DNA from 3 places in the Chryseobacterium oryzae genome. Region 3 is predicted to be linked to each of the others. Evidence: riboswitches for the same ligand, from Rfam matches in the RefSeq annotation. Region 3 holds a riboswitch; each other region holds the start of a gene.
The links. A riboswitch is a leader RNA that binds a small molecule or an ion and turns the genes downstream of it on or off. The one in region 3 is predicted to bind cobalamin.
Positions count from the first base shown of each region.

Region 1: it holds a riboswitch for cobalamin, as region 3 does, so the genes downstream of both, MTP08_RS07875 (YncE family protein) here and MTP08_RS04360 (acyl-CoA thioesterase) in region 3, are expected to answer to the same signal.
Region 2: it holds a riboswitch for cobalamin, as region 3 does, so the genes downstream of both, MTP08_RS04885 (TonB-dependent receptor plug domain-containing protein) here and MTP08_RS04360 (acyl-CoA thioesterase) in region 3, are expected to answer to the same signal.

Region 1 is NZ_CP094529.1:1,718,516-1,729,361, forward strand. Features, by position in the region: gene ccoN (cytochrome-c oxidase, cbb3-type subunit I) at 1-133, opposite strand, end outside; gene MTP08_RS07865 (AraC family transcriptional regulator) at 401-1,285, opposite strand; gene MTP08_RS07870 (T9SS type A sorting domain-containing protein) at 1,546-2,670, opposite strand; gene MTP08_RS07875 (YncE family protein) at 2,678-3,952, opposite strand; cobalamin riboswitch at 4,058-4,240, opposite strand; gene MTP08_RS07880 (Ppx/GppA phosphatase family protein) at 4,489-5,373, shown strand; gene MTP08_RS07885 (DUF4142 domain-containing protein) at 5,511-6,122, opposite strand; gene MTP08_RS07890 (hypothetical protein) at 6,454-6,861, shown strand; gene MTP08_RS07895 (hypothetical protein) at 6,868-7,464, opposite strand; gene MTP08_RS07900 (YciE/YciF ferroxidase family protein) at 7,612-8,229, opposite strand; gene MTP08_RS07905 (KGG domain-containing protein) at 8,303-9,025, opposite strand; gene MTP08_RS07910 (ubiquitin family protein) at 9,200-9,373, opposite strand; gene MTP08_RS07915 (hypothetical protein) at 9,570-9,950, opposite strand; gene MTP08_RS07920 (EamA family transporter) at 10,128-10,846, opposite strand, start outside.
Region 2 is NZ_CP094529.1:1,048,666-1,059,511, forward strand. Features, by position in the region: gene MTP08_RS04875 (CCA tRNA nucleotidyltransferase) at 1-1,057, shown strand, start outside; gene MTP08_RS04880 (YncE family protein) at 1,123-2,166, opposite strand; gene MTP08_RS04885 (TonB-dependent receptor plug domain-containing protein) at 2,187-4,016, opposite strand; cobalamin riboswitch at 4,048-4,225, opposite strand; gene cdd (cytidine deaminase) at 4,300-4,782, opposite strand; gene namA (NADPH dehydrogenase NamA) at 4,886-5,935, shown strand; gene MTP08_RS04900 (DUF2752 domain-containing protein) at 5,960-6,244, shown strand; gene MTP08_RS04905 (CCC motif membrane protein) at 6,274-6,597, shown strand; gene MTP08_RS04910 (DUF493 family protein) at 6,659-6,964, opposite strand; gene MTP08_RS04915 (DUF4197 family protein) at 6,987-7,667, opposite strand; gene MTP08_RS04920 (Rossmann-fold NAD(P)-binding domain-containing protein) at 8,056-8,820, shown strand; gene MTP08_RS04925 (retropepsin-like aspartic protease) at 8,837-10,036, opposite strand; gene MTP08_RS04930 (DoxX family protein) at 10,252-10,635, shown strand; gene MTP08_RS04935 (cytochrome-c peroxidase) at 10,768-10,846, shown strand, end outside.
Region 3 is NZ_CP094529.1:931,948-942,793, reverse strand. Features, by position in the region: gene MTP08_RS04375 (endonuclease MutS2) at 1-1,878, shown strand, start outside; gene MTP08_RS04370 (ATP-binding cassette domain-containing protein) at 2,340-2,858, shown strand; gene MTP08_RS04365 (hypothetical protein) at 2,895-3,689, shown strand; cobalamin riboswitch at 3,724-3,903, shown strand; gene MTP08_RS04360 (acyl-CoA thioesterase) at 4,017-4,400, shown strand; gene MTP08_RS04355 (HD domain-containing protein) at 4,439-5,032, opposite strand; gene MTP08_RS04350 (PadR family transcriptional regulator) at 5,325-5,654, shown strand; gene MTP08_RS04345 (PspC domain-containing protein) at 5,666-7,348, shown strand; gene MTP08_RS04340 (1-acyl-sn-glycerol-3-phosphate acyltransferase) at 7,656-8,261, shown strand; gene MTP08_RS04335 (PaaI family thioesterase) at 8,292-8,729, shown strand; gene MTP08_RS04330 (chorismate-binding protein) at 8,906-9,880, shown strand; gene MTP08_RS04325 (hypothetical protein) at 9,937-10,134, opposite strand; gene MTP08_RS04320 (MarC family protein) at 10,140-10,742, opposite strand; gene MTP08_RS04315 (BatD family protein) at 10,787-10,846, opposite strand, start outside.

The DNA of each region.
Region 1 (10,846 bases), 790 kb from region 3:
CGGGCAATTCCGGATAAAAAAGCATTAATGCTGCCGTAATCCCAAATGTAAACCCAATGAGACCAAATACTATTGTCGCATAAAGAAATGCTTTAACAATATTATTGTCATAACTAAATTTTTCTAACTCCATATCACTTTTATTTTTTCTTTTTTTGCTTACTAAAAATCATAATCCAATTATATCTAATACAGATAATCGATGAGGATTATAAATTCAAGAAAGAGAGCTTATAAATAATTTTCAAATTTATAAAGAGCATATCCTTTAAACATGGTACTAATTATGGAAAATATTGCTAAATAAGCAGATTGTAATTGTTGAAAATGAAAGATTTTAATGCATCAATATGGTTAGAAATTGCCATCAATATCAATGAATCGGTGGATGATAAAGTCTTCAGGAGTAGTATTGTTTCCTGAAAGTATCCGGCGTGTAACCCGTATATTTTTTGAAGAATTTTATAAAATAGGAAGTATCAAAAAAACTCAGTTCCATAGCTATATTGGCAACAGACAAATCGTAATTTACAAGCATTCTTTTAGCTTCCAACAAAATACGATTTCTAATAATTTCGCCCGCAGACCTATTCAGATTATCTTTGCATACAAAATTGAGATGGTTGGAAGTTACATACAGCAACGACGCATAATCTTTGGGAAGTCTTAGTTCTTTAAAATTATCTTCAATAAGATTAAAAAACTGTTTAAGAAATACCGAACTTCGGTTTCCGTTGCTTAAAATTGTGGCTTTTACTGGCAATTCTCTGCTAACCAGTATAAATAAACGAAGCATTTCTGCAGCAATCATCATCATGGTATACTCATCGCTTTTAGCCATTTCTTTCAAAATAATTTCAAAAATTTCTACAATTCTTGGTCGAATATTCTCGCTCAGCTTCAGCATTTGGAGATCCGAAAAAACATTGAAAAAAGTAAACTGATCAATAACAGATGAACTTAAAAATATCTGGTCAAAAAAAATATCCAAAAAATTGATAACATAGCCTTCCACCTCATCTTCTTCGAACTTCCAATGGTGAACCTGTCCCGGAATCATAAAATAAATACAACCTTCTTCAATTGCATAATTTGTAAAATCTATCTTGTGAACCCCTTTTCCTTTTGTGAAGTAAACGAGATGATAAAAAGAATGCTTATGAATATTTTTAATAGGAGGATTGTTAATTAAATATCCTTCAAACTTATCTGCATTAAAAAGGTCTTTAGACAGTTTATTACTTACCAGATTACAAATACTGAATGTTGGGTATTTTTTTTCCATGAATTAAAAGATTAATTCCATGGTATTTAAGAAATCTTCAAAAGGAACTAATATCTACGCAAAATTAGAATTTTACTAACCTAAATTATGGTAAAAATCAAAGTAAGAATAGTATAATTTAAGTTTTTTCACCACTTAAGTATTAACATTCCTTACTTTTTTATTCAATTGAAAAAATCTCACAAAAAACTTAATAAGAACAAAAAAGGTGTGCTTAAATGGCACACCTTAATATTTAGACAACAATTGCTTAAGCAAATTTATCTTTTAATTATTTTTTTAGAAATAACAGATTTATCAGTTTGAATTTCAACTACATAAACACCAGAAGGAAGATTCTGTATATTTATTTTATTGTTAGTGGCAGTTAAAACTTGCTGCCCTGTTACAGAATATAAAGCAACCTTTTCAATCTTATCCGTTGTATCAATCATAATAAAATCGCTTGCCGGATTTGGAAAAATCCTGAAACTTTCTTTAGCAATATCTTTTATACTTAAATTAACGTTTGCTTCAGTAGGTATAAAAGGTCTTCTAGATCCGAAACCCAAACCAAACCAATCATTGTTATTAAGCACTACAGACGAAAGATTAGCACTCGTTTTCCAGTTAGACAGATTTGTACCTTTATAAAGTTTCCAAGAAGAATTTCCGGAAGAAGTACCCGAAAAAGAATTTAAAGATGCCGAAGAAATCTGATTGGATGCTGCGGTAAAACTAAAAGTATTGGTATATGAAGCAATCATTTGCAAAGCCTGTTCTCCCGTAATAGTACCGTTATACTGAATGCCAAAAACAAAGGAATTTGCATTTCCGTTGGAATTATTGGTTCCGAAATCAACAACAACCAAGCTTCTGTGAGATCCAGCACCAATCCAATTTGTGATTTGGGATGCATTATACCACTGAGAACCATAAGCTGCGATAGGCAACACCGGCGCTTCAGCAGTCGGATTACTAAAGCCGTAACTTGCACCGTACCATGTACCGTCCTCAATAATTCCGCTGTTCATCCATCCATTCATTCCAAATGCAGAAGGATCTGTTGCAGTCCATAAGCTCCACCAATCGGGTGAAGATTGTTGCGAATGACTGTTAAAACTTACTTTATCCAGAAAACCGTTATTAAATGTAAGATTATAATCAAAAGCTGGTTCTGCAGCTTTTATCATTTGCAGCATTTGTGGAGGAGTAATATTTTGTCCGGGATTAAACCTTACTCCCCAAACATACGATCTGTCGTCGGTTCCATCCTTAAAATCTGCAACAAAATAAGCCGTTTGTGAGCCTGTTCCAGCAAAAAACTTCACATCATTTGCCGTGAACTGAGCTACACAAAAAGCATATAAAAACGTAGAGAATAATACGCTGAAAAACTTTCGCATTCTTTAATTACTTAACGATTAATTTTTCTGAGAAATGAGAATCTTTATCTGTAATTTTTACCACATACACTCCTTGCAATAAAGAACTGATATCTATTCCGTTTTCATTGTACATTCTTTCAAGAACCATTCTTCCATTAGCATCGTATACTTGAACTTTTGCTTGCTGAAGTCCTTTCACAAAGAATTTCTGGCTTGCCGGGTTTGGATAAATGCTTACCCTGGATGTTTTCTTATTTTCCTCTGTAGAGAGTGAAGCACTGCTGTATGCAATAATCTGGTTTGGCAAATAGGTTGTTGTAAAAGTATTGAGCAAATTACCTTGTAAATCGTAAGAATATACTTTTCCCGCAGCAATATATCCTTTAGGATCGGCAGCATAGATTTTATTATTTACAACATTAAATCCATATGCGGTTCCGTATGAATTAACTGCTATTGGAGTAACCGCAATAGCATTTGTATTGAATGATGGGTTTGCAATAGGCGTTTTATAAATGGAAGCCTCATTCATATAATAAATGTTAGTACCATCTGTATCCATATAAGTTGGTTTGGTACCCACAGGAAATGTAAATGTTGAAACCGTTGCCTGAGCAGCAGTATCATATACTGTAAATGTCCCAAAAGAGTTTGCTGTATAAGGGTTTCCTGAACTCATGATGTACAACAAATCATTTTTTTCGAAAATACTATGCGGAGAATCGCCTACATTTACCTGAGACTCAACTGCATTTGTATTAAGATTAACAACATCCATAAAATGATTAAGACTAAATCCGCCTTTCAGCAAAACATACAGTTTATTATTTTTACTGAAGATTTTTTCTGCTCCGGCACCTACGGAAATACTGCTTTCGTAAGCATAATTATTCAGATTATACACTGCAACATAATCATCCGTTAAACTGCTTGTTCCCCAATTGGTTACATACAATTTGTTTCCACTGAATGCAATATATCTGGGATTATTTAAATTAGTTGTGATGGTTGTAACTAAAGAAAAATCAGATTTATTAATAACCTTAATGGTATTGGAAATATTTAAAACCACAAAAATTTTATCTCCAAAAATTTTAATGTCCTGAGCAGTATCTCCCAGCGTTGCATTGTTATTTTTTAGCTTAAAATAATTGTTGGTGATGACCGACTGGTTGTCGATAAACGAAATTTCAGCATTAGAACTTCCCGCTCCGCCTTCATTAAGGACAAGAACTCCTTCGGTTTGTGCATTGGTCCACGAAAAGACGAATGCCAGAATAAGAAAATAGAATTTCTTCATGATATAATTGTATTAAAGTTTTACTCCCGAAACTTCGCTTTAGGGCACAAAACGCTCATGAAAAATTCTTTGCAGAAATTCTTTTCATACGCTTTTATTCCCGAAAGCTGAAATTAATCTAAGGCAGGTCTCCTGGCTTGCATATTATTATAACCTTCCCAAACTAGAGGTTCAGTGGTGTATTTATAATAATTTATATAGCTTACAGTTGCGGGTACAGCTCAAGATTTTTATACTTGATTCCCTATTAATGAACGCATCGGTTCAACCTTAAACTTTTACAAAGATATTATTTTTAATTTTTGATGTTTTTTAATACATCAGCATGGTTTTGAAGCTTATAGAATTAATTTCCAAAATATTTTATTGTTTAAAAAGCAAAATAAACATCATAAAATAGAATTTAACACAAATTTCATTATTTATAATCAGTCTTTTTCAATATTGAATATTTAAAACTTTCTTCACAATAAACTTTCATCATTTGTAGTATATTTGTATAAAATTTAAGTTCCCAACAAAATTCTTTTTCAGATATGATCATTGCAGCGATAGACATAGGAAGTAATGCAGCCAGACTATTAATAAATGAAGTAAAAATTCAGAATGGTAAGCCAGAATTTATTAAACTGAATCTTCTCAGAATTCCTTTAAGATTGGGGATGGATGTTTTCACTATCGGAAAAATTGGTGAAGAAAGAGAAAAAATGGTTATCGATTCTATGAAAATCTTCAGCGATCTGATGAAAGTCTACAAAGTTGAACATTACAGAGCTTGTGCTACAAGTGCAATGCGCGATGCAGATAACGGAAAAGAAATCATTGAACAGGTGAAACAGACTTCAGAAATCAGTATTGAAATTATTTCAGGAGACGAAGAAGCGACTTTAATTTACGAAAATCATGTTGCAGAAGGTTTAGACAAAGATTTCGCCTATCTTTATGTAGATGTTGGCGGTGGTTCTACCGAGCTTACCTTCTATGAAAACAATAAAATGATCTACGAAAAATCTTTCAATATAGGAACCATAAGATTGCTGAACAATTTAGTTACAGAAAACAATTGGAAAGAAATGAAAGAGGAGATTAAGAAAAATATTGTAAGTAAAAAACCGATTGTAGCGATTGGATCCGGCGGAAACATCAACAAAGTTTTCTCTATGAGTAAAACAAAAGACGGAAAACCCATTTCTTCGGCGCATCTTAAAAAGGTTTACAAAGAATTTAATGATCTTACCGTTGAAGAAAGAATGACGAAATACGGCTTTAGACAAGACAGAGCCGATGTTTTGGTTCCTGCACTGAAAATCTATAACAACATTATGAACTGGTCTGAAATTACCAAAATTTTTGTTCCTAAAATCTCTGTTGCAGATGGATTAATTCATCATATTTACAACCAGGTAAAAGCAACTAAATAATTCTTTTAATCGAGAAGTATTCTATCATTAATTAACAAAAAATTAAAATACTACAAAGTATAACTTAATAATTCAAAATTATAAAAAATCCGTTTTTCATTACTGAAAAACGGATTTTTACTGACTAAAATTTCAAGCTATTTCATTGATGAATCAACTTTTTGGGCTTCTTTTAAATGTTTTTCCAAAGTAGGAACTGTATTGGATGCGAAAGTCTTTAAAGAAGTATCTTTTCCTTCTGAAGACTGTTTTTTAAATGCATCAATATCCTTTTTATGATCGGAAACCATCATTTTGGCATAAGCTTTATCAAATTCTGCTCCCTTTTTCATTTTTAATTCATCGAACATTGCCTGCTGTTCGGTAGTCATTGCTGCAGGAAGGCTATAATTGTTTGCCGAAGCCCATTTCTTCAGCTCTTCTCCAGCCATTGTATGATCTTTTACAATCATAGCAGCCAAAGATTTCACAGCGGCACTCGAAGCATTGGTTTCCGCAAGTTTTCCGGTCATTACTTCCATCATACTTCCTGTTGATGCTGCATCTGCAAACATTTTGTCCTGAGAACTGAGCATTGTATTGTCTGTTCCCATATTGTCCGCAGTGGTTGCAGAATCGTTAAGAGTTGTAGGAGAATCTGATGTAGACATCGTTAAAGAATCTGAATTACTGCCGGCAATAGTAGTTTCTTTTTTGTTGCACGACACGATTGTAGCTACAGCTAACACTGTAAGAATTGAATTTTTCATAATGTTTGATTTGGTTTGTATATTTTGAATATGTCTTTTCAGTAACAATTACACTGCCAATTTATATTTTTTGAATAAATAAATAATTATAATTTTAAAATTCTTATCAATAAATCAATTTAATTAAATAAAGCAAATAATAATACAACTAAAATCTAAGTTTCGACAATTTTGTAGAATTACTTTTTTATCCATCACTCTTTTGGTCTTATTATTGAAACACTATTTATCATATTTCTAAAGTTTGGATAATTAAATATTCTTTTCACCACCAACAGTGGTTATTCAGATAGAGACAAAAATTTAAATAAAATTCACTAAAATAAAAGATATGTTAAAAAAATTAATCGCAGGATTAGGTGGAGCTATTGCCCTCAATTTACTGCACGAAACGATCAGAAAAAACTTTAATGATGTTCCGCACATTAATGAACTTGGAGAAGAAGCCCTCCAAAAAGTTGCCGAAGCAAATGATATTCAACTTTCGGATCCCGACACCATCTATGCCGCCACTTTGACAGGAGATATTGTAAGCAATGCAATGTATTATGCCGGTACTGCGACCAACCACGAATTTATAAGCGGTGTTGCAGCGGGTGTTGGAGCTATTTTACTTCCTGAAAAGTTAGGATTAGACAGCACTCCGGTAGCAGAAAATACCAAGAAAAAAATTATGACTATTGGATATTACACTTTCGGAGCGATTGTTACAAAACTGATTTACAATAAAATAAAATAATAAAAACTAAAATTTCACCAGTCCGTCTGTAAGACACTTCCATTGAATTTTAGAAAAACCAATCATCCCACCAATAGCGATGATGAGGTTTCTAACAGAATCTATAATACCCGATTTAAAATTCGGGTATTCATTCCTACCATGAATAGACGCTTTCAAAATATTTTTCTTTTTAGAAACAATAAAAGTGGATGTTGCACAATGAGAATAAAAATGGGCAATTTTCCCTCTTTTTTTACCGCCAGGATCGGGTGATGGCCTGCATTGCATCATTATAGCATTTTCTTCTTTATCAATCATGGTAATCTTTACCCAATCGAAACTTCTTCCCTCTTTTCCTCCCGGACCGGTAACATCTATTCTGATATAATCACCAATCTCCGGAAAACGCTCTATTTTATTTCCAAAAGAATCGAAAAGTTGAAAATCTGTAGTGCTTTCAGGGCAATATTTTCGCCAATTATTAATACTTAAAAGCCGTTGCTTTAAAATATTAAACTGAAAATCTGTATCTTCCAAATGATGAATTTCTTTAAGACTCTCCGTATCGTGAAAACTTCCTTTAAAATGTTTAGGAACTCCCGCAATATTTTTAGGCTTCATAATGATCAGTTTTTTTTATTAGCAAATACAATCTGAAATGATTCAATATTTAATAGAAAACCTAATTTCATTCATATTTTGTTAGAATTATTTATCGAGACAAAAACAGCCATACCGCAATAAGTATGGCTAAAGAAATTGGTAATTTTAATCTTCTTGTTCAGCTTCAAAATTAATGTGTGTTTCTGCAATTTCGGTAAGATTATAATCTGTATCTTCTTCTTCCTGAAGAGTTTTATCTAAAAGATCTGCAGCTTTATCGTGCCCCATCGTAATAGCCAACTGAACCAAACCACCATAAGTGGCAATTTCGTAATGCTCTACTTTCTGCGCTGCAATAATAAGAGCAACATCTCTTGTCATACTGCCGGTTTCAGTAGATTTTATAACCTCCTCCCCTTCTTTAATGATCCCTTCAATTGCATCACATTTTTTCTTTTCCGGCTTTTCATCAATTAACCTGAATACTTTTTCTAACCTGCTTAGGTGTTTTTTTGTTTGTAATTGATGATCTTCAAATGCATCCTTAAGTTCTTCAGTAGTTGCTGCTTCCTGCATTTTGTCCAAAGCGGAAACAATAGCATCTTCTGCATAATAAATATCTTTAAGAGCATCCACGAAGAATTTATGAAGTGGAGCATTTTTCATCTCTTCTTTCTTAACTGTTGCATTATCTACTTTCATTGTAGAATTTTCTGAAGTTTTCTGGGTAGAATCTGATGCTGAAGAATTTTGATCTGATGTATTACTTGTTTTTGTAGCCATTGTATATAATATTTAAGATGATTGTTTAAAAAGCTGTCTCTTTCTCCACAAAAGAGACAGCCTGAATATAGAATTATGAATTTCTTCTTCCCCCAAAACCTGATCTTCCAGATCTTGAATTGGAGCCGGAATTACTTCCTCCTCCATGAGAAGCCTGTCCTCCCATACGTGCAATTCGTGTACGTTCAGATTTACTCATTGATGCAAATCCCTGTTTTCCCGAACCAGAGTTGGAACTTCTTCCTGAACTGTTAGAATTTCCAGATCTTCCCGAATTAGATGAGTTTCCACTGCTAGAACCACCTCTTCCTGAACTTGAGTTGCTTCCACGAGAATTACTTCCATAGTTATTGCTGCGTGATCTGCCCGAACCTGAGTTTGAGCTCCTTCCAGAACTATTAGATCTACCTGAATTCCCGCTGTTTGACCTACCGCTTCCGGATCTCGAACTTCCGCTACGGGAACCGCTTCCAGAGGTAAATCTTCCCTGACTATCTCTGTTAGAATTTCTATTCCCTACAGAATTAGACCTTCCGCCTTGTCTATCATCATCGTCATAATCATCATCATCATAGTCATAATCATCATCGTCGTAATCCTCATCATCATAGTCATCATCATAACTGTTTTCATAATCATCCTCGTAATCTGAGAAATCATCATCATAATCTTCGTCTTGCGATGCATCGGTAAAACCATGATCGTAACCTAATTGATACACTTCTTCAAGCGTGGATCTGTCATTCTGCGAAGATCTGTTTCCTGAATTTCTTCTGTTTGAATTTCTGTTGTTCATAACTGATTTTTTAAATTAATATTAAGTGATTACAAAAAATCCTAGACTAGTATTCGGATTTCTTGTATGTGCGTAATGAGTAGCCTTGAATTTTATGCAATTCATGGATTATAAATAAAGAGAGAGAGTTACTTCGATGTAATTATCAAAGTATTTGATGAGTATAAATAAAAATTATCCCGTGGGATTTTCTAAAGGAATTTGAGATTGTTCTAAAACATCTGCAATTTTCTGCAACAAAAATGCAGAAAGTAAATATGCTGTTGCATTACTGGTATTCATAATATATCTGGTTTGGTATACCAAAGCTACATGAATATATTCGGATGCATCTATGACTGAAATCATAATGGCATTTTTTTATCAAAAAATCAATAATAATTATTTAATAAATTATTAACACACAAAATTCAATGTATTTTAAATTTGAAAAATCATCAAACACTTTTTATTCTGAAAACTGTCCATTAATTGCCATTTTATAATAACAAAAAATCTGTTCTATACATAAACAGAACAGATTTTTAAATTGTTGCTAAATTTTCTACTGAAAAATATAACAAAGCCTGTAAAGCTCTGTAAAATACGGATCATTATCATGAAAATGGGTTTTGCTTGGCAACAATTCATCTGCAACAGGAAATTTATACATTTGAGTATGTTCCGAAGGATTCTTTATACTACAGTTGCAATATTTTTTGTCATTTTCCTGATGTTCTTTCAAACTAATGATTTTTACAACTGAATTATTCGAAAACGCAGCCATTTCAAACTGATTTTCATCCAAAGTAAACCAAGGTTCTCCATGATAAAAAAGATGATCTATAATCTGTGGATGCTTATTTTGGGATTGATCTGCTGGAACCGAAGAATGGTAACCTCCGCATTGCAGACAAAGCGCCACCTTAATGTTGATCTGTTTCATAAAATATATTTTGTTATGGCTTGAATCTAACAGATTTTGTGCCATTCAAAAAGTTTTTTTTAAACAAATCGAAAAAGAAAAAAAATGTTTTAAGTAAGAATAATTAAAGTGATTTAATTGTCGTACAAGTGAATAAATTTAGTGTAAATAATTTTTTAATGAATGATATCATCATTCCTATTCCGATGTCTGCAATTTACCTTTAAAACCAAAAATTTCTTTTGAATTAAAAACAATAACGGCTAAAAATATGATGGAATATGCCAATATAGGCAATAATTCCAGCTTTTCATGATACACTGCTCCCGCAAGAATAAAAGCGATGATAGGATTGATATTTAAAATCATCCCAACTTTAGACGACGCAATTCCCGATAATGCATACAGATTCAACAATAACGGAACAATAGTGTACATTACAGCAATGATCTCTATATAGAGATAGAACTTTAATTCAGTAGGAACATTACCTGAGTAAGCCGGGAAAAATGGCAATAAAATGAGAGATGCCAAAATCATGTGAATATTCAGAACGAGAAATTTATCAAATTTTTTATTTACAATCTGAATAATTAAATAACAAGCATAGGTAAGACCAATTAAACTACTGTAAAGCATATCAATAAGATTAGAGTAAGAAAGCAGAATACACCCCAATCCACTCAACCCAATAGCTAGCCATTGTAGTTTATTAAGCCTTTCCCTAAGAATAAAAAACGCCAAAATAGTAGTAATAATAGGACATACCAAATACGCTACAGAAGTAGCTCTTACACTGATATGATTCATTACATAAATAAATGAAAACCAGTTTCCTGTGAGCAAAATACTACTCAAAACATTTAAACCAATCATTTTCTTCTTCTCGTTTACGGAAAGACTCTTGAAAAAGCTGA
Region 2 (10,846 bases), 120 kb from region 3:
GGATTTTACCATTAATGCAATGGCAATCTCCCTTAATCAGGATAATTTTGGAGAATTAATTGATCCTTTCGAAGGAGTAGAAGATTTAAATAAAGGTATTTTAAGAACCCCACTTGAACCTGAACAGACTTATTCAGACGATCCGCTCAGAATGATGAGAGCAATTCGTTTTGCATCAACTTTAGAATTCAAAATTGAAGAAAATTCTTTAAATGCGATCAAAAAGGAAGCAGAGCGACTCAAGATTGTTTCGATGGAGAGAATTATGGTTGAATTTAACAAAATTATGCTTTCCAAAAAGCCATCGGTAGGTCTTAAACTTATGGCAGAATTAGGTTTAATGCAGCTCATTATTCCAGAACTTATGGATCTGAAAGGAGTTGAGGAAGTTGAGGGACAAATGCATAAAGATAATTTTTACCATACGCTTGAAGTGGTAGACAATATTTCAGAAAATACCGATAATCTCTGGTTACGCTGGTCTGCCTTGTTACACGATATAGGAAAAGCTCCTACTAAAAAGTTTGTAGAAGGAACAGGATGGACGTTTCACGGGCACGAGTTTTTAGGATCCAAAATGGTTAAAACTCTTTTTCAAAGGTTAAAATTACCATTAGGAAACGATATGAAGTATGTTCAGAAAATGGTGAAGCTTTCTTCAAGGCCTATTGCACTTATTACCGATGATGCATCGGATTCTGCACTTAGAAGACTGCTTTTTGATGCCGGAGAAGACATGGAAGATTTATTCACTCTTTGTAAAGCTGATATTACTACAAAAAATTCCAAAAAACAGGAAAAATTCAAAAGAAATTTTGAATATGTAGCGGTTAAAATTAAAGAAGTGGAAGAAAAAGATCAGGTTAGGAATTTTCAGCCACCTATTTCCGGAGAAGAAATTATGAATATGTTCAATTTAAAACCTGGTCGCGAAATCGGAATTTTAAAAGATAAAGTAAAAGAAGCAATTCTGGAAGGCGAAATAGCCAATGACAGCGAAGAAGCAAAGAATTTTGTGATTTCAGAAGCTGAAAAACTAGGATTAAAACTTGCTTAAAATTTATAAAAAAATTCGGCGGCATCGAAGATGCCGCCGAATTTGTTGTTCAAAACCAGAAAATATTAGTTGGAATAAACTCCGTTTGCTCCCATTCCTACCGTAAATTTTTTGATGAAAGTTCCAGAAGTAGTGTAAACACTTATTTCGCTTGCCTGTGTAAAGCCTTTCACATCCGAAGTGAAAATTCTTCCTTCCAAAACATTAAATCCATATAAAGTAAAATATTGTCCACCATCAACTGCGGTAATAATTGGCGCTGTAGGTGCTGCGGTAGCATTCATATCCATAGAATAGATTTTGTTTGCAGAACTGTAGAAAAACTTACCACCATCAATTTGTAAATTAGTCGCATTGGCAACATTGCTCAACGTTATGTTTTTGGTAATAGTTCCTGCTGGAGAAATTTCGTAAATATAAGAATCTGTAGTACCAGTTGCAATTACATATACATTGTTGTTGTATGCAATGGTTTTATTGATGTTTCCGTTTGGAATAGATACCGGAGTGCCATCAATTTCGTTGGTTGTAGTATTAATCTTAGTTAAGGTAGTACCAAATCCGTAAGTAGCATTTTGTACAAAAATATTCCCTCCTGCAGCTACAACTCTCTCAGCTGTATTGGTAAACGGAATTTTTTTCACAAAAGACAAATCAGAAACTTTATAAATACTCACGTATTTTGCTCCCATGTACTGATCGTTAGATACATAAAGCATATTGTTGGCAATTGCCATGTATCTTGGCTGATTAATTTCAGTACTAATTGTACCTGCTTTTTTGAATGTATAACGGTTAACAACCTGAATTTTGTTGGAATTATTCAGCAGTAAAAAAGCTTTGTCTCCGTCGATAACCATCGTTTGAAGTACCTCTCCTAAATTTTCGCTACCGTTATTGGCTTTGTAAAGATCATTTTGCATCAAGCTTAGATCTTTTGTAATGAAACTTACATCTGCATTTGGCGTTCCGAAATTTCCTTCATTAGTAATAAGATATCCGTTCTGATAATTTATGGCAACCGGAATTTCTTCATAGTCGGATATACATGACACCGAAAAAATCAGTGCAAATGCAAAAAAAAGCTGTAGTAATCTGTTAAATTTCATAATATATAGATTTAAATATTTTAAAAATTAATGGTTGCGTAAATGCTGTAATTTCGCTGAGGCATATAATAATAAGCGACTGTTTGGTAAGCTGTATTGGTTATATTATTAACTCTGGCTCCCAATGTATATTTTTTTGTCAACGTTGCAGAAGCTCCTGCGTTCACTACGAAATAAGGATTAATTGCATATTTTCTGCTTTCATCGGCAGTGGTATAAGTAAGTCCGTTATATAAGCCTTGTGCGTAAATATTCAGGAAACGATATGCATAATCCAAATTAGCCGAAATTTTGTGCAGCGGAACATACATCAATTGTCTTTGTGTTTCCACATCGGTCGATTTTGTATAAATATATCCAGCAATCAGCCTCAAATTATGATGATTGAATTTTTTCTGATAAGTCAGCTGTGATTCTAAACCATAAGATTCCACTTTTTGAGTATTGAATGCAGACCAATACCCCATTGGTGTAGGAAGCCAGCGAATCATCTGGTCGATTTTCATGTAGTACGGACTTATTTTAAGGGTGAAATCAAAAGCCTTCAATTCATGCGTCATATCCGTCTGAAGAGATGTTTCGGGTTTCAGATTAAGATTTCCTCCCTGTTCCCAGTACAAATCATTGAACGAAGGAAATCGGAAATTTTTAGACACGTTAAGACTCATCTGATACCATCGATTGGCTTTCCATTTTCCCGAAAAAGAATACAAAAGCGGAGATTTAATATCTTCTACAAAGTCTTGTTTTATACCTGCTTCAAAACTAATTTTTGAACTTGGGAAATATCTCAGCAAACCTGCAACAGAGCCAACGTTTCTATGTACATTACTAATTCCTGATTGGTAGCCTTCTCCAATATTATGCTGAAATTCTCCGATTACATTAAGATTGAGTTGAGGAACAATAAAATAATTGAAATCGTTTTTTACGATATAGTTTTTTGCTGTTCCACCACTTGTTTTCGGGGCATTTATAATTCCGAAATACTGAAAATTGTCTTCCGTATAAGCGGTTTTCAAACTGTTGGATATTTTTTTATGATTAAAATCCCAAGCCAGTAAACTTCTTACCGTCTGTGCTTCGTATTTTGTTTTATTTCCGTTTTCCTCAAAAATAGGGTAGTTCTGTGTTGCATCAAACCATTGGCTTTGCCAGGAAACCGTGTTTTGTTGAGAAACTTTATAAGAAGTTCCTATATTGAAAGTGGTATTAAAAAATTTTCCGTTTCGGTTAATGTAATTTTTTTCTTCAACCTTGTAGTTGTTTTCGCTGATGAGGTAATTGGCAGAAGCTTTAAAACTGAATTTATCATTATTGAAAGAGCCTTTCGCAAAATTTTGATACGTACTAAAAGAACCTCCTTCTGAATGGATTTGTGCATTAAAACCTTTGTTGAAGCTCAAATCATTATTCAAATGAATGCTTCCTCCAATCGCTCCGCTTCCGTAAATCACACTTCCGCCTCCAGATTTCACTTCCATTTGGTCGTATCCGGAAAGGGCAATATTATTTACATCGCCTTGCCCTAAAAACAGAGAGTTAATGTTGATTCCGTTCCATACAAAGGCGGTCTGCTGAGCTGTTGTTCCTCTAAAAGAAGGTGAAGATACAGCACCCCGTCCATTTTCTTTAATATATACCGGTGACTGAAATCGCAGAACTTCTGATAGATTGGACGCATTTTTTTGAATATCTGCCGCAGATAATGTTTGAACCTCATGAAAAAGTTTAACCTTTTTCATCTGAGTATCGAAAATATAAAGGGTGTCAATCTGGGTTTCCTGACCAAAATAAAAATTCAGACTGAAGAATCCAGAAACTACAACGAATGCTTTTTTTAAACTCATATTACGCTTGTCTTTCCTCCGAAAACAATAATTTTAGGGTTAAATTCTGGCAGGTCTCCTGGCTTTCGTTTTTCTGTACCTTCCCGCTTTAGCAGTGGTTTTTCACAGAAAATTCTTATTACGATTTACAGTTGCGGGGACAGCTTGGGGTTTTCTCCCAATTCCCTCTTAGTTCCAATATATTGGAAACCAGAATTTTTACAAAGATAAGTTTTTAAACGAATTGGGCAATATGCGGATATTGGCGTTGCCTTTTCTTCGTAATTATCTAATTTTGTGTTGTCTATAAAAAAGTAGCATCAAAATAGAATGGGAGCAAATCTTTAATAGATGACACTTTAATAACATCATCATTCAAATTCGCAAAATACAATTCTATATTTTCATTCTGCTTGGTTTCATATTCTATAATACTTTGTCGGCATGCACCGCATGGAGGAATTGGCGGGTTATTTTCTGCAGATTCTTTAGGACCGCCAACAATAAATATTTTCTTGATTTTTTTGTCCGGAAAATTGGCTCCAACCCAAAAAAGAGTAGTTCTTTCGGCACATAAACCCGAAGGAAATGCAGCATTTTCCTGATTGTTACCAGAAAAAATTTCTTCATTCTCCAACAGAACTGCACATCCAACATAAAATTCTGAGTAAGGTGCATAAGCGTTTTTACGGGCTTTTTTGGCTTCTTCAAACAGTTTTTGCTCAATTTCGCTTAGTTCGTTTCTGTCTTTAAACTGTTGGTACCTTATTTCTATATTTTTTTCCATATTCATTTCAAAAAAGGGGAGTAAATGTAAACTATTTTAATCATTTAGGCAATAAGGTTTATGAATGTATTTTCGTATTTTTAATGTTTTAAAAATTAGTTAAATGTTATATACATCAATAAAATTCAGAAATGTTGAACTGAAAAACAGATGGGTAATGTCGCCTATGTGTATGTATTCTTGCGAAAACGGTCTTGCCAACGATTTTCATTTTGTACATTATGGCAGTCGTGCACAAGGCGGAACCGGGCTTATAATGGTTGAAGCAACAGGTGTGGAACCTAAAGGAAGAATTACCAATCACTGTATGGGGATTTGGAATGACGAACAGGCAGAAAAACTTCAAAAAATTGTCGATTTTGTACATGGAAACTCAGACAGTAAAATAGGAATTCAGCTTGCACATTCAGGAAGGAAGGGTTCTACATGGAATAATAAGCAGATTTCTCTTGAAGAAGGTTGGGAAACGGTGGCGCCAAGTCCTGTTCCGTATCAGCCGGGGGAGAGAGTGCCTCACGAATTATCTGTGGAAGAAATAAAAAATCAGATTGATAATTTTAAGAAAGCTGCAAAACGTGCTGTAAATGCTGGATTTGATGTAATTGAAATTCACGCAGCCCATGGTTATCTTGTTCATCAGTTTCTTTCACCGCTTTCTAACATTAGAACTAATGAATATGGGGGTAGTTTTGAAAATAGAATTAAATTTTTGATCGAAATTGTGGATGCTGTTAATGAAGAACTGAATGATAATGTTGCCCTTTTCGTGAGAATTTCAGGAACAGAATATGCTGAAAATGGTTGGAATATTAGTGATAGTGTAAAACTGGCAGAAATTTTAAAGAATCATCATGTAGATTTAGTTGATGTTTCTAGTGGCGGAAATATCCATGGAGCCAAAATTTCTGTGTTTGACGGCTATCAGGTTCCTTTTTCTTCCGCAGTAAGAGAACAGGCAAATGTAAAAACCGGAGCTGTAGGATTAATAACCAACGTGAAACAGGCTGAAGAAATTCTGCAAAATGGAGAAGCAGATCTTATTTTTGTAGCAAGAGAAATTTTAAGAAATCCTTATCTTGCGGTTCAGGGTTCTTTTGATATGAAAGAGAATTGTTTTTTTCCGCATCAGTATATGAGAGCTAAAATTTCTTAGATTTGTGAAATATAATTTAACATCATGCATATAGAAGATTTTATGCTTCCTTGTCCGAGTAAAAAGTTTTTGGGCATCGAGTGTTTTGGATGCGGAACTCAAAGAGCAATAGTTTTGGTGTTTCAGGGGAAGTTTCTGGAAGCCTTCAAAATGTTTCCTGCGGTATATACTCTTTTGATGTTTTTTGGTTTTGTCGCTGTCAATTTTTTAGATAAAAAAAGAAATTATGGGCAAATTCTTATATTTTTAGCGATAATTAATTCCATTATTATGGTTTTTTCTTATTTTTATAAACATTTTTTCAATTAATAAATTATAAACTTTAAAAAAATCAAATTATGAATCAACAAAAATTACCTAATGCACAGACGGTACTCATTTTAGGAATAGTATCTGTTGTCGGAACATGTTGCTGTACAGGTTTAATAGGAATTATTTGCGGAATTATTGGTCTTAATAAGTATAAAGCTGATAAGCTTTTGTATGACCAAAACCCATCAGAATATTCAGATTTCAATAATCTAAATACGGGTAGAATTTTGTGTATTATTGGTATTATCTTAGGAATACTTAATGTTGCTTATACCATTTTTGTCCTTGCAACAGTTGGTGTAAGTGGATATATGGAGCAAATGGAACAATTAAGAAATATGGGTAAATAACGTCATATAATAACTGAAATAAAAAAAGCTGTTTTAAATATTTAAAACAGCTTTTTTATTTTTACAACAAAATAACATTTTCAATTTTTGCAACTTCCTGGTAAATATTAATTACCTGATCGGCATCCAAAACAAAAGCATTAATATTGCAGGCTGTGTATTTGCCGTTTTTGCTTTCGCGGTTACTCAGTGTAAATTTAATTCCGTCGAAAACTTTGTAAATTTCTGTTATCTTCGACTGGTCTGTCGGAATAATGAATTTAAATAAATAATCCTCAGGAAAATCATGATGATTCTCCAGTTTTTCTTTTAATGATTTATAAAACTCTTCCGGGCTTGCGTGTTCGTTTCCTTGTAAAATTTCCATACTTTAAAGATACTAAAAAATATTATTTTCCGAAAGGCCCCAGTAAAGATGCAGAATTTTGCTTTTCATGATCTTCTATGATATTAAAAAGCCCATTTACGATTTGCTCTGAAGCCATTAAACTCAATCCGCTTGCATTTACCTTAGAATTATTATTGCCTCCTAAAAGACTTCCCAATAAATTGCTTCCCGATAATGCCGTATTAATTGTTTTTACAATACTGTATTTATTCAATTCCTGTTCAACTCTCGGAGCAATTGCCTGAATAAGCTGACCTTGTGTTTTTTCCTTTAAAATAAGCGTAGCAGTACCTTTTTCACCTTGTATAATTCTCGTTACATCCTGAGCATTAAGACTGTTTACGGCATTTTCTAATATAGGCTTAGAAATTCCGACAGTATAAACTGCAGCTTCAGCAATGTATTCTCTTTCTTTTGCTACAAGAGAAGGTGCAATTTTCTCTAATGTTGAATTAATATCTCTCAATTCTTTTGGTAAAGCTTTATCTACAAGGTTATTTTGAAGAAAAGCTTCTTTATTTCCATAAATATTTACTCCTTTATTAATACCTCCCAGTAAAACTCTTTTAATAACAGCCAATCCTAAATCTGAGGTGGCAATTGTTGTACAAGAGTTAAGGCTTGTACCTATAAATGCTGCTGAACCTATCGCAATAGAAGCAGCTATAATTATTTTTTTCATGTATAAATTTTAATTTTTGATGGATTTATTGGTTCTATTTTAATTTTCTCAGCTATAAGAATAGATTACCAACAATAACATTAGACAAACTTAATATTATTTTTTCAAACATGAATGCATGACAAAATTGATGCCTTTTTTATTAATCATTTCAAAAAAGAGTTCTTGGCTGCAATTTTGGAGATTTTCTGAGTTTGAACAAAATGTATTAAGTTCCGTTATTTTAATGAACTTGCAAAATATAGTAATATTTATATGATTTTATTTTGTGAAACAATAAATACCTAAATAAAAGAGCAGAATAAAATTAGCCAAGAATTTTATAATGTATAGTAAGTATTTCGTGATCCTTGTTTAATATCGTTTATCTTTACCCTAAACTTAAAAAATGAAAAAATTAGGCATCATTGGCTGTGGCTGGTTGGGGATACATATTGCAGAACGGTTATCTGACCGTTACGAAATCTTCGTAACCACAACCACAGAATCAAAAATTGGCGCTTTAGAATCCAAAGGCTTTCATACTACTTTGATGAATTTCTCTGATACCTTGGATTTTCAAATAAAAGAATGGAATGTTGCTTCAGACTTAGACGCCATCATCATCTGCGTTCCGTTTTCGGGACTTAGAGGTTCGCAAATCCCGATGAATGGCAAGCGCCAGAACTTACTCAATTTTCTGGGTGATTATAAAGGACAGTTGTTTCTGATGAGTTCTACAGGCGTTTATCCTCAAGCAGAGAAAGAATTTGTGGAAGAAGACCAACCTACTAAACAAGTAGAAAGTGAACAATTTATTCTGGAAAAATTTCCTCAAACCAATATTCTTCGGTTTGGTGGATTGATGGGCGGTGAAAGGCTTTTGAAGAATTATAATATTTCGAATCTGGAGCAGTTGGTGAATCATATTCACTACGTTGACATCTGCTCGGTAGTTGAGAAAATGCTGGAAAATCAATCCCAATCGAAAGTTTATAATGTAGTAGCACCCTTCCACCCAAATAAAGAAGAAGTGATTAATGCCCAGAAAAACTTACCTTATGAAGGTGAAAGAGCAACGATGGGCAGAACGATTTCTCCGGAAAAGATAATTAAAGAACTTGATTTTGAATTTCAGTATCCGGATCCGAGGTATTTTCATGTAGACAAATAACTCACTCCAAATATTTTTAAAGTCTTTTGATTTTCAAGGTTTTTATTTCTCCGGTTTTTACATCTTTTACAGTAAGCACCGATTCGTTATTGGAATTGCTGTTGTTTGAACGGAATAATTCGCATACATCCATATTTTTATAGTCCATGTCATTAAAATTCTGAATTTCATCACCGAGATTAAGATTTTTTTCAAGAGATTTATCCCATATAATTCCAACAACTAATTTGTTGTTCTGGATGGTTGGATAAATTTGCCACGGATGTAAGGCAATAAGTTCTTTATTTGCATCAGAATAAGGTTCAAAGTAAAATCTTTTTTTGTTATAATCGAGAGTTGTTTTGCCATATTCTAAAACTTTGTAACCTAACCTAGATTCTTTGCTGCTTGTTGTTGAAGATATTACGTTATTGAATTTGTCTTCAACAATGGTCATCAACGGGATTTCTATTGCAAACTGTTCAGTAGTGTCATTCATGCCGTGAAAACCATACACAAAACTGCCTTTGCTTTTAGCCAAGGTTTTAATGACGTTGTTTTTTTCATTGAAGAAATGATAGGCGGAGGTAGACATTTCATAAAAATTATCTGCACCGGTATCAAAAAGCACCTGATCTACCACTTTAACACCATCTTTTTGAAGAACAATTCTTATAAATGGGTTGCTTTGTGATTCAGATAGCTTCATGTCGAGATAAGAATTTCCTGTTATTGTAAGATTTTTCACATTATCAGTAATGGTAATCTGCTTTTTTTGATGATCGATTTGTACAACAGAATTTCTCAGCATATTGCTTCCGGTAATTCCTTCAACTCCAAAACATTTCATCATTGCTGTGGATGATTCGTCGAAAACGATTCCAGGTGTATTTAGAAAATCTATTTCGCCCCACTTCAAACTAGGAACTGTAGTAAGAATCATTTCCTGTTTTTTTCCTGAAGCGTCTGCAAGAGGAATACTACCCGTTTTTGGTAAAGAATATTCATCGAATATTTCCTTAGAAACAGCCATCGGAGCACCTGTGTCAAAAAGAAATTTGTGAGGTTTTCCGTTGATTGAAACATTCACAATTATTTTTTTCTTAACTAATTCGTAAGATAGGGTCTGATTGTATCTTTTTTGTGCAATATTTCCTGTGTTGAGATTGATGGGGGCTTGAGCTTTATCTAATACAAAACAGAAAGTGAAAAAGAAAAGAATTAATATATTTTTCATTCGGAAGAGAATTTTAATGATGAAGTATTGACAAATTTAGAAAAAACTTAGCAGCAAAGATTGTTTTTAATAAGATAAAAAATATTTAATTGCTAATAAACAACTTTTTGGAATTATTATTGACTCTTTACTAAAATGAAGTATTAATTCTATCATTAAGAAAAGAAATATTAGAATTATTACAACATCAATTTGCTTAACCAAAATATTTAGATATGAATTCGGATACCATCAAAACCATCGCAAAATACGGATTAGGTGCAATGCTCATTACTGCTGGTATTGGTCATCTTACGTTTGCAAGAAAAGAATTTCAGGCGCAGGTACCAGAGTGGGTTCCTTTGGAAAAAGATGATACTGTCGTGTATTCTGGCATTGTAGAGATAGCAATGGGTACAGCCATTATCGCAGCTCCTAAAAGATACGAATCTTTGGTCGGAAAAGTAGCCGCAGGATTATTTGCAGCAGTTTTCCCCGGGAATTACACCCAATATAAAGAAAGAAGAAATGCTTTCGGTTTAAATTCTGACAATAAAAGGCTTGCTAGACTTTTTATGCAGCCTCTTTTGTTGTATTGGGCTATAAAATCTACAGATTAATATTAATTCTAAACCTGTCTTTAAGATAGGTTTTTTGTTGGTTTATAAATGTTTATATTTGTTTCATAAACTGATGCGAGGGTGTATTCAAAATATTATAAACTGATTATTTTTATTTTTTTGTATGTTCTAATGGGGTTTTACGCAGTTCAGGATATTCGGCTTGTATATCCGACGTATTTTCCTAAACCAGTATATAATTTCAAGAAAA
Region 3 (10,846 bases):
TTTATTAAAATAAAAACCCTAACGGAGCAGATAGGAAAACTACAGAAATTTTTCCCTACGATGCCCGAAACGTTCCCAAGCTTAATTCAGGATGTTTCTGTATTGGAATTCAAAAAAGAAATTATTGATAAAATAGACAAAGTTTTCAACCGTTTTGGCGAAGTAAAAAGTGAAGCATCCCCTGTTTTAAAAGGTTTAAGAGCAGAAATTCAGCACGCCAAAAAAGCAATTACAGAAAATTTTAACCGTGCTCTGTTTAATTACGGACAAAGTGAATTTCTGGACGATATCCGCGAAACGATAATTGATGACCAGAGAGTTTTAGCCGTGAAATCGGGATTCAAAAAAAGAGTGCCGGGAAGGGTTTTAGGTCTTTCTAAAACCGGCTCAATTACTTATATACAGCCGGAAAGTGTCATAAAACACTACTTTAAGCTTAAAGAAAGTGAAGACGAAGAAAAAAAGGAAATTGATAAGATTTTAAGACAGCTCACAGCAGAACTTGCTGAGTTTCAGCCTCAGCTTTGGAGATATCAGAAATATATTTTCGATCTCGATTTAAGCAGGGCTAAGGCAAAATTTGCAGAACTCATCAACGGAGTTTTACCTAAAATCAACAGACATAAAACTTTACGGTTAAAAGATGCGTTTCATCCTTTATTATTTTTAAGAAATAAAGCAGAAAACAAAACCATACATCCGCAATCGCTTACTTTCACAGAGCACAACAGGATTATCTGTATTTCCGGTCCGAATGCGGGAGGGAAATCTATCACTCTGAAAACTGTTGGACTTCTTCAATTGATGATTCAGAGCGGAATTCTAGTACCCGTTCATCCAAAATCCGAAATGTTTTTCTTCAGTAAAATCATGACGGATATTGGTGACAATCAGTCTATTGAAAACCACCTTTCCACATACTCTTCCCGTCTGAAAAAAATGAGCGGAATCATTCGTGAAGCAGATGCAGATACCCTTTTGCTGATTGATGAATTTGGAACAGGTTCCGATCCCGAGCTCGGCGGAGCTTTAGCAGAAAGTTTTCTTGAATTTTTCTATGATAAAAAAAGTTTCGCCATCATTACCACCCATTACACTAATATAAAACTGGTGGTAGAACAGCTTCCGAACGCTCAAAATGCAGCCATGCTTTTTAATGAAGAAACTCTGGAGCCGATGTATAAACTTGAAGTAGGACAAGCCGGAAGCTCGTTTACTTTTGAAGTCGCCGAGAAGAATAAAATCCCGAGATTCATCATTCATTCTGCCAAGAAAAAAGTAGAGCACGATATTGTTAATTTAGATAAAACGATTGTAAAACTTCAGCAGGAAAAATATGAAGTTGAAAAACTGAAAACCGATCTTGCCGAAAGAAAAGAATCTGTGGAAGATAAGCGTGATAATCTGCAGAAACTCAATGAGCAGCTTCAGCAGAAATTATTTAATTTCCAGAAACTATACGAAGATGAGCATAGAAAACTTCAGTTCGGAAACAAAATTGAATCTTTTATAGATAGCTATGTGAAAGGTAAATCCAGAAAAGATGTGGTGAAAGATTTTGTGAAAATTCTGGAGCAGGAGAAATTCAGAAAAATTGGTGCAGATAAAGATGAATCTAAAAGGCTTCAGGTGGTTAAAAGAAAAATTACCCAACAGCTGAAAAAAGAAGAAGTGATCGAAAAAATCACCGAAACCAACGAAAAAATAGAAGAAAAGCGTAAAACAGACCGTGCTGTATGGATGAAAGTGGGGCAAAGGGTAAGAATTACCGGAAGTACAAGTGTGGGAACCATTGAGAAGATTTCCAGAAATAAAGTGATTGTGAATTATGGAACATTTAAAACTACGATTGATGGAGATGAGCTGGAGAGAATCTAGTTCGATTGATTTGGAGTTTTTATATATAGTTGGCTGAATTAATGTATGATTTTAAACTTAAAAATTCTTTGGATTTTTTATAGAAAACTTTTGATTCCAGGAGTTTTATTTTCTTTATTAACTTCTTTTTCAGCAGGAATTAGTCTGAAAAATTTCAGTACAAGTTTTTTACTTATTTTTCCTATGATGCACTACTTCATCTATGAACTTAGATTAAAAAACGAATACATTTTCTATGCTAATTTTGGATTTTCAAGGTTGCATCTTTGGATTATTACCATTTTGTCTGTTGTAATTTTAAAATTAATTACATCATTTTTATGAGTGTTCTTCATGTTGACAGCGTAACAAAGGCTTATGGATCTAAAAAGATTTTACAATATATTTACTTAAAATGCGAAACAGGTAAAATTGTAGCATTATTAGGAAACTAAGGCGTTGGGAAATCAACATTATTAGAAATAATTTTTGGAACCACTAAGGCAGACAGTCAATTTATAAAAATTGATGACCAAATACTCACAAAACAATCCGACAGAAGAAACAGAATCGCTTATTTACCTCAAGAAAGTATTTTTCCTAAAAATATTAAGGTTAAAGATTTAATATTCTTGTTTTGTGATTTGGAAAATGCCGAAAAACTGTCTCATATCGACATCATGAAGTCTTTTTTAAATAGTTATACAAGAAATCTTTCCGGAGGAGAAATAAAAATGGTGGAATTATTAACAATTGTTTATTCCAAAGCAGAATTCATTTTACTAGAAAAACCCTTTACTGGTCTCTCTCCCATTTTTGCAGAAAAAGCGATGAAGATTATTAAAGAAATTTCTAAAGAAAAGGGATTTATAATTTCTGATTTTGTTAGCGAAAATATTATAAATCTTTCGGATGAAATTTACTTCCTTTCTAATCATTGCGTAAAGAAAATTAAAGATTCGGAAGAATTACAATATTATTATCACAAAAAAAATAATTAATTATATCTTTGAACTACAAAAATATTCCTGTAAACAATGAAATTTTTTAATAAAGCATTTTTTTTATCTGTATTCATTTTTTGTTCATGTTTAATATTTGCACAAAACAAAGTACCTTTTGGTGTGGTAAAAGCAGAGGAAGGATATGCAATGGTACGTGTTCATAAAGAAGATTACCGAAAAATTGTTGATAAAATAAGAATGCGTAAAGGTGATGTTTTTTTTTACGTAAAACCCGCTCCCGGAGAAACAGATTGGATTTGGATTAAATATCCCGAAAAAGAAGAAATTCCTAAACCGTTCGTACGATACGACAGTCTCACCAAAGAAGGAATGGTAAACAAAGAAAGAATTGCTTATGTAGATCAGCTTCCAAAATTTACGCCTTCTAAATCTAAAAATGGGAAATCCCTTATTTTTACTGACGATACCAACCAAAAAATTCCAACAAACGAGCGTACAAAAGTCATTATAGATATTTATCCTTCCAATGCAAGCTACAGGAAACAGGAGAAAGATTCGGAAGGAAATATTATTAAAATTGATAAAGTAAAAACATGGGGAATAGGTAAAGAACTCCCAGAAGGTCTTACCGAAATAAAATCTATCCGAGTACAGCAACCCGGAAGAGGTTCTGTTTTTGTAAGAGAAGCCATAAAAAACATGTTTCAGCCCACTATGGATTTTGATAAGGTAGCCGTTTCATCTATCGACAAAGATCATATTTTTCTTTATATGATAAACGGATCTGGAGAACATAGATACACCACTCTTTGGACTATTAAAGAAGGAAAAGTAATCAGTCAGATTATTTTTAGCAATCCAGAATAATTCTATTTTTTTACCTTTGCAAAAGAATACCTTAGATGGTTTTCGAAAAAATGGTTTTGCTTAACCGCAAATGAAAAGGGAATCGTGTGAAAATCACGAGCTGTCGCGCAACTGTTAGTAACTATAATCTTTATCATAAACCACTGTACAAAGTATGGGAAGGAGATATATGAGAGTTACAAGCCAGGAGACCTGCCAATTTTTCTTTTAAAATAAAAACTTTCGCGATTGAAGTTTTTAGATTGACAGCAGCTTGAAGATTTTATAATCTTCCAAGTTCTTTCTGTTGGTTTAAATGCTTTTTCGCTTTTAAATTGAATATGTAAAATGACAACAGAAGAAAGAATTAAAGCTTCCGAAACAAGAATTTTCAAAGCCGTTTTCCCAAGCACTACCAATCATTACGATACTCTTTTCGGAGGAACAGCGATGCAGCTTATGGATGAAGTGGCATTTATTGCCGCAACAAGATTCGCTAGAAAACGCGTTGTAACAGTAAGTAGCGATAAAATTGATTTTAAAAAGCCAATTCCCGCAGGAACCATTATAGAACTTATTGGCAAAGTTTCTTATGTTGGCAGAACCAGTATGAAAGTAAATGTTGAGATCTACACCGAGCAAATGTATTCATACGAAAGAGAAAGGGCAATTGTAGGAGATTTCACGTTTGTAGCCATTGATGAGCACAAAAAACCGATACAAATATTATAATATCTGATAATTTCGGCGGGCTTTGCCCGCCGAAATTATTATTGCTTTACCACTTTTTTGTTTTCCAAACTGAGATTCAGAAGAGCATGAAAAGCTTCTTCCATCTCATCAGAAGCTCTGCATATAGCATTTTCGAGCATTTTTCTTATCTGCTGTTCGGTTACTTTCGCTTCAGTCCAGCTTTTCCCTGAAGTATGAGAATTTAAAATGAAGGGCATTATTCTGTCTATTGCACAGGCAAAAATCGCATCCGGAGTTTTCTCCTCTTCAAACTCCAGCCAGAGATTATAAAATTCTGAACGGATGGGCTCGTCTAAAATTCCAAAAATATTCTGTGCAGAAAGCTTTTCTCTTTCAAATTTGCCAATCATAGCAGCTTCATCAAAAAGAAAAGTGTCTCCCGCTTCAATCTCCACCAAATCATGAATAGAAAGCATTCTTATTACTCTCAACAAATCTATATCTGCTCTATTTTTTGCATAAGGATAAAGAATCTGAGCCAAAATAATAATCTGCCAAGAATGTTCTGCCGTATTTTCTCTTCGCGAATCGTCTGCATTATAATTTCTGCGCTGAACATTTTTTAATGCATCTACTGCAATAATAAAATCGATTTCTTTTTGAATTTTCATCCCACAAAATTAAGAATTCCTATTTGTTTTGAACAAAACGATCCGCTTAGATTTTATCAACACAATCAAAATTTAATGCTCAATTCATATAATTTTTCCAAAAGCAAAATTATCTTTAAATTTAAATTAATGATTACCAAATACTTAAATTTAATTTAAAATTTATTTTACTACTTTGTATTGCATAATACCATTTTAATTACATATCTTTGTAATATAAAATCAGAATAGATTCATTAGCTGAGAATTTTTTTCTGAAATAATGATAACAAATTAACAAAACCAATTAACAATGAATACCGAAAATACCAAAGCGCAAATGCGAAAAGGGATTCTGGAATTCTGTATTTTAAGCCTCATCAATCATCGTGAAATGTATGTTTCGGATTTGATAGATGAATTAAAAAAAGGAAAACTGGATGTAGTGGAAGGAACCCTCTACCCTCTTCTTACAAGATTGAAAAACGGAGAATTTCTCTCCTACAGATGGGAAGAATCTACAGGAGGACCTCCCAGAAAATACTATCAGATCACAGAAAAAGGCAAAATGTTTTTATCCGAACTGCAAAACACCTGGAAAGAACTTACAGATTCTGTAAACCAAATCACTCAAAAAAATTAAAAACAAAAGCTATGAACAAGACACTCTCAATAGGACTCGCAGGTTTTTCTTTTACCATAGAAGAACATGCATATATTAAGCTCAGCGATTACTTAAATGCTCTGAGAAGCTCATTAGATGCTTCCGAAGCAGATGAAGTAATGCACGATATAGAAATAAGAATGGTAGAAATCTTCAAAGAAACTTTGAGCAGACGAGAAGTAATTAATGACGCGGATGTAGAAAAAGTTATTGCTCAGATTGGTTCTCCAGAAAAGATTGAAGAGCAGGAAGAAGCATACTATTCAGAGAAAAATTCTAAGAAAAGCAGCTCAGGAACTTATTATTCTGACAAGAGACAATTATTCCGCGATCCTGAAAACCAAAAAATCGCCGGTGTTTGTGCGGGTTTAGCAGCATATTCCGGAATGGATATTACCTGGATGAGACTTATCTGGGTTGGAGCATTCATTTTTCTTTGGGTAGCTCCTGGATCTTCTTTATTAGTGATTGTTTTGTACTTCATTCTTTGGGCAGTTTTACCAAAAGCAGAAACGGCATCCGATTTTTTGAAAATGAAAGGTAAACCTCTGAATTTTGATAATCTAAAGGAAGAATCTAGTAAAATTGTACAGTTTGCCAATGAAACAACTGCAAGAGCAGGAGAAATTTATAACGAAAATAAGCCATACATAAATAATGCAGGGAGCGGAATATGGAATGTTCTAAAATACATTATCGGAATTTTCTTCGCCATAATGGCAGTAAGCAGCATAATAGGAGTATTTGTAGTTTTCGGACTATTTGGAATTGATTCTAATTTTCCCGGGGCAAACGAAATGAGATTCTTTTTTGATGACAATGGTCTGTACGATGTTTTGGCAGCAATAATTATTATAGGATCTTTAATACCTGCAATATTATTTACATTACTGAGCATTAAAATTTTCTCTCCTAAAACAAAACTGAGAAATATCGGATGGGTTGTTGGAGCACTATTTCTTGCAGTAATAGGATTATCTACCTACTTCGGAATAAGTATGGCAAAAAGAGATATGCTTTTTACAGGAAATAAAGAAGACACCGAAGAAATAGCCATTAATACCAAATCTGACACTCTTTTTGTTGATGTAAAACAAATTACCATTCCTCAGAATTTTATTGGATATGATGACGATTTATACTCAGACAAAAATTATGTTTACAAAAAAGACTGGGTAGAGGTAAATGTTATTCGTAAAGCAGATATAAAAACACCTTATCTTGTTATTAAAAAAGAAGCAAAAGGCTATAATATTCCGCTTAATGTAAATGTACCGATAGAAATAAACAATAATAAAGTTATTCTTCCAAACTACGTAAAATACCCATACGATCATCGTTTCAGAAATTATCATATAGATTATGAACTGGTAGTTCCTCAGAATATGGTAGTTATTTCATTAAAAAAAGATGATATTGATTTGAGCAATGAAGAACAGGACATTGAAAATCATGAAGATGAGGATGAATATGAAAATGTGATAAAAATAAACGGATCTACCATAAAATATAATCCGGATGATAAGGACAGCGTAATCATTAACGGAAAAAAATACCCTAAAGACGAAGCAAAGAAAATAACCGATACCGTGAAGATGAATGTGGGTAAAATAAAAAATATGGACATTAAAATTAAAGACGGCAAAAAAGAACTATCTATTAAAACCAAATAATTAAACGCTAGAGAGTGATGAAGGTGTGAACGTAAGACAACCGTTTGAAATTCACACCCTTCTTCTCTCAAAAAAAAGATATTTTTTTTCAACACAAAGTGTTTTATTACAGAAAATATTCTTATATTCGTACTTTAAAATCGTTAAATTTTAAACAAAAATAAATCATGGTACAGGTAGTTTTAGAAATCGCCGTAAAAATTGCAGATTTTATCAGCAGTTTATTTTAAGAGCCACAATAAATCAATATATTTGTAGAGTATAACCATTATTTGGTTATACTTTTTTGTTTTAAACTTAGATAAAAATGAAGAAACTGATAGGCAAATTAGTGCTGAAATTAATGGGTTGGAAAGTAGAACTTCAGGGAGATGTTAATAATCTTAACCGATGTATTCTTGTTGTGGCTCCGCACACCCATAACATGGAATATCTTTTGGGAAATCTTGCTTATTGGTCTTTAGGAAAAAAGCTTAAAATTATTATTAAAGACGCACATACAAAAGCTTGGTACGGTGCCATTGTAAGAGGATTAGGAGGAATTGGGATAGACAGAAGCCAAAAAAATGATTTGGTAAATTTTGTGGCAAAACAGTTTGCAAAAGAAGATTTCAGTCTGGTAATTACTCCGGAAGGTACAAGAAGCTGGGTTCCAAAATGGAGAAAAGGCTTTTATCACATGGCATTGGCTGCAAAAGTTCCTATTGTATTGGCTGCAGGCGATTTTAAACGTAATACAGTTTTTCTGGGATACAAAATTCCTTACGAAAGACTGGAAACTGTAAGCTTTTCCGAAATTATGCAGGAAATACAGGATTATTATATAAAATATGATATTACTCCAAAAATCGCAGCCAACTGGAACCCCAATATCATGGGCACGGAACACGAAGCTACAAATAAGGAAAATTAGTAATATTATTTCATCATCATTTATAAAAACATGGACTTAGAAAATAAATCTAAAGAAGAAATTCTTGAATTTTTAAACAACTGGGGTGGAGGAATTACACTGGCTAAAACTCTGGAAATAAAATTCACAGATATTGATCTGGAAAACGAAACACTTACCGCAATAATGCCAGTACAACCAAAAGTTCATCAGCCTTTTGGGATTTTACACGGCGGAGCAAGTTGTGTTTTGGCAGAAACTTTAGGTTCTAGCCTGTCTAATCTCTTTATTGATGGCAGCAAATACTATGGCGTAGGAACAAACATCAATTCTAACCACTTAAGAAGTAAAAAAGACGGTATCGTAACGGCTGTTGCAAGATTTATCCGAAAAGGTAAAACTATGCATGTTTCTGAAATCGAAATACGCGATGAAAAAAACCAGCTAATTAACCATACAACCATGACGAATAATATTATCAACAGATAATTTATAAACTTTAAAGACTCAAAACACCGAGTCTTTTTTTGTATGAGATTGAATTGTTAATCAGGTTAATTCTCAATTCAATTAAAAATGATACTTTAAACCTATAATACCTTTGCCAAAAGGATTTTCCAATTATCTCTTATGTTAATGGAAATTCTTTAGCAATGCATTGATATATGATTTACTTCCAGTTTCCTTTTGATGAAAAAATTTACTCCGTTACCAAAAATTCTGAAGATCATCCCATAGAATTTCATTCTTTCGATAATTCAGAAATCAAAAAATTTGAAGGAACCCTTACGGAAATACATGCTCAGGAATTCGAAAAACTTAATATAGATTCTTCTATTCTTTTCCATGAGGAACAAGAATACACTGCAGAAAATCAAGAAGAGTATATTCAAAAATTAAATGAAGTAATTGAGATAATTAAAAAAAATAATCTCCCCAAGCTTGTTTTATCGAGAAGAAAGATTATTCGGGGTTTTAAAATAATACATTTGAAAAAAAGCTTTTCAAATCTTTGCAAAAATTACCCAAATGCCTTCAAATATTTCTTTTTTGATGGAAAAGAATGTTGGATAGGTGCATTCTCTGAAGTTCTAGGCAAATTCAATAAAACCACTCAGGAATTTGAAACCATGAGTCTTGCAGGAACCATTGCAGTAAATGAAAACTGGTCGCACAAAGAAATTGAAGAGCAGAAACCTGTATCCGACTATATCAGATCAATCCTCGAAAACTACGACACTCAAAATACATTAAAAGAGTCTGAAACCTACGATCATATTTCTGGAAATATTAAACATCTTAAAACAGATTTTCGATTAAAAATAAATCAGGATCAATTAGATTCAATTATATCAGAACTCCATCCTACTCCCGCCGTTTGTGGAATTCCGAAAGATTTCTGCAAAAATGAAATTCAAAGAACAGAAAAATTTCCTCGTGAACTTTATGCCGGATATATTAAAATTGAAAATAATACCCACATCAGTTATTTCGTGAATCTTAGATGTGCAAAACTTTACAAAAATGCAGTTCACCTTTTTGTAGGCGGAGGAATTACTTCCGAAAGTTCGCCAGAAAAAGAATGGATGGAAACAGAACTTAAATCTGAAGCCGTGCTGAAAAATCTTTCTTTCGATTAAAACAAAAATCCTCTTTCAGTGATTTGAAAGAGGATTATATTTTTAAATAGTATACATTATTGCTTCTTTAATCCTATTTTACTCCAGGTATTGAGTACAAAAAGCAGGATTAAGCCCAAAACTGCACATAGAATTGAAAATACAAATTTAAGATTATCTTCAGATAAAACTTCAGATCTCCAGTCTAATGCATATAAATTAACAGCAATAAAAACGATAAACAGTACCAAAAATACTTTATAAAACTTCTGCATGATCATTAAAAATTAAAATAATTCTGTACAAGCTGTGCAAAATTAGCGGTGAACAATTTTATTGAAATTGCCAGCAAAATGATCCCGAAAACTTTCTGAAGAATTGCCAGAGAAGCTTCTCCCATTTTCATCTCAATCCACTTAGCAGATTTCAGCACCAAATATACGAAAATTGTATTGAGAATAATACCGCAAATAATGTTAATATCATGAAATTCTGCACGTAAAGACAAAGTAGTTGTTAATGTACCCGCACCCGCAACTAAAGGAAATGCAATGGGAACAATAGAGGCAGATTTCGCTTCTGTGGTTTTATTGATTTCAATTCCTAAAATCATTTCCAAAGCAATAATAAAGATCACAAAAGCACCGGCAATAGCAAATGAATTAACATCTACACCAATAAATTTAAGAATTTTATTCCCTACAAAAAGAAAGACTATCATAATAAGCCCTGCCGTAACCGAAGCTCTTCCTGCTTCAATCTGACCGAACTTTTGTTGCAGACTTACTACAATAGGAACAGAACCTATAATATCTATTACCGCAAACAATACCATAAAACTGGTAAAAACCTCTTTAATTGCAAAACCGTTGAAAACCTCCATATCTTTACGATTATTAATTTCGCAAAAATATAAATAAAAAATGACTATTTACTAATCAAACTGTATAATTTAACAACATCTGTAAGTATATTCGCAATAGAATC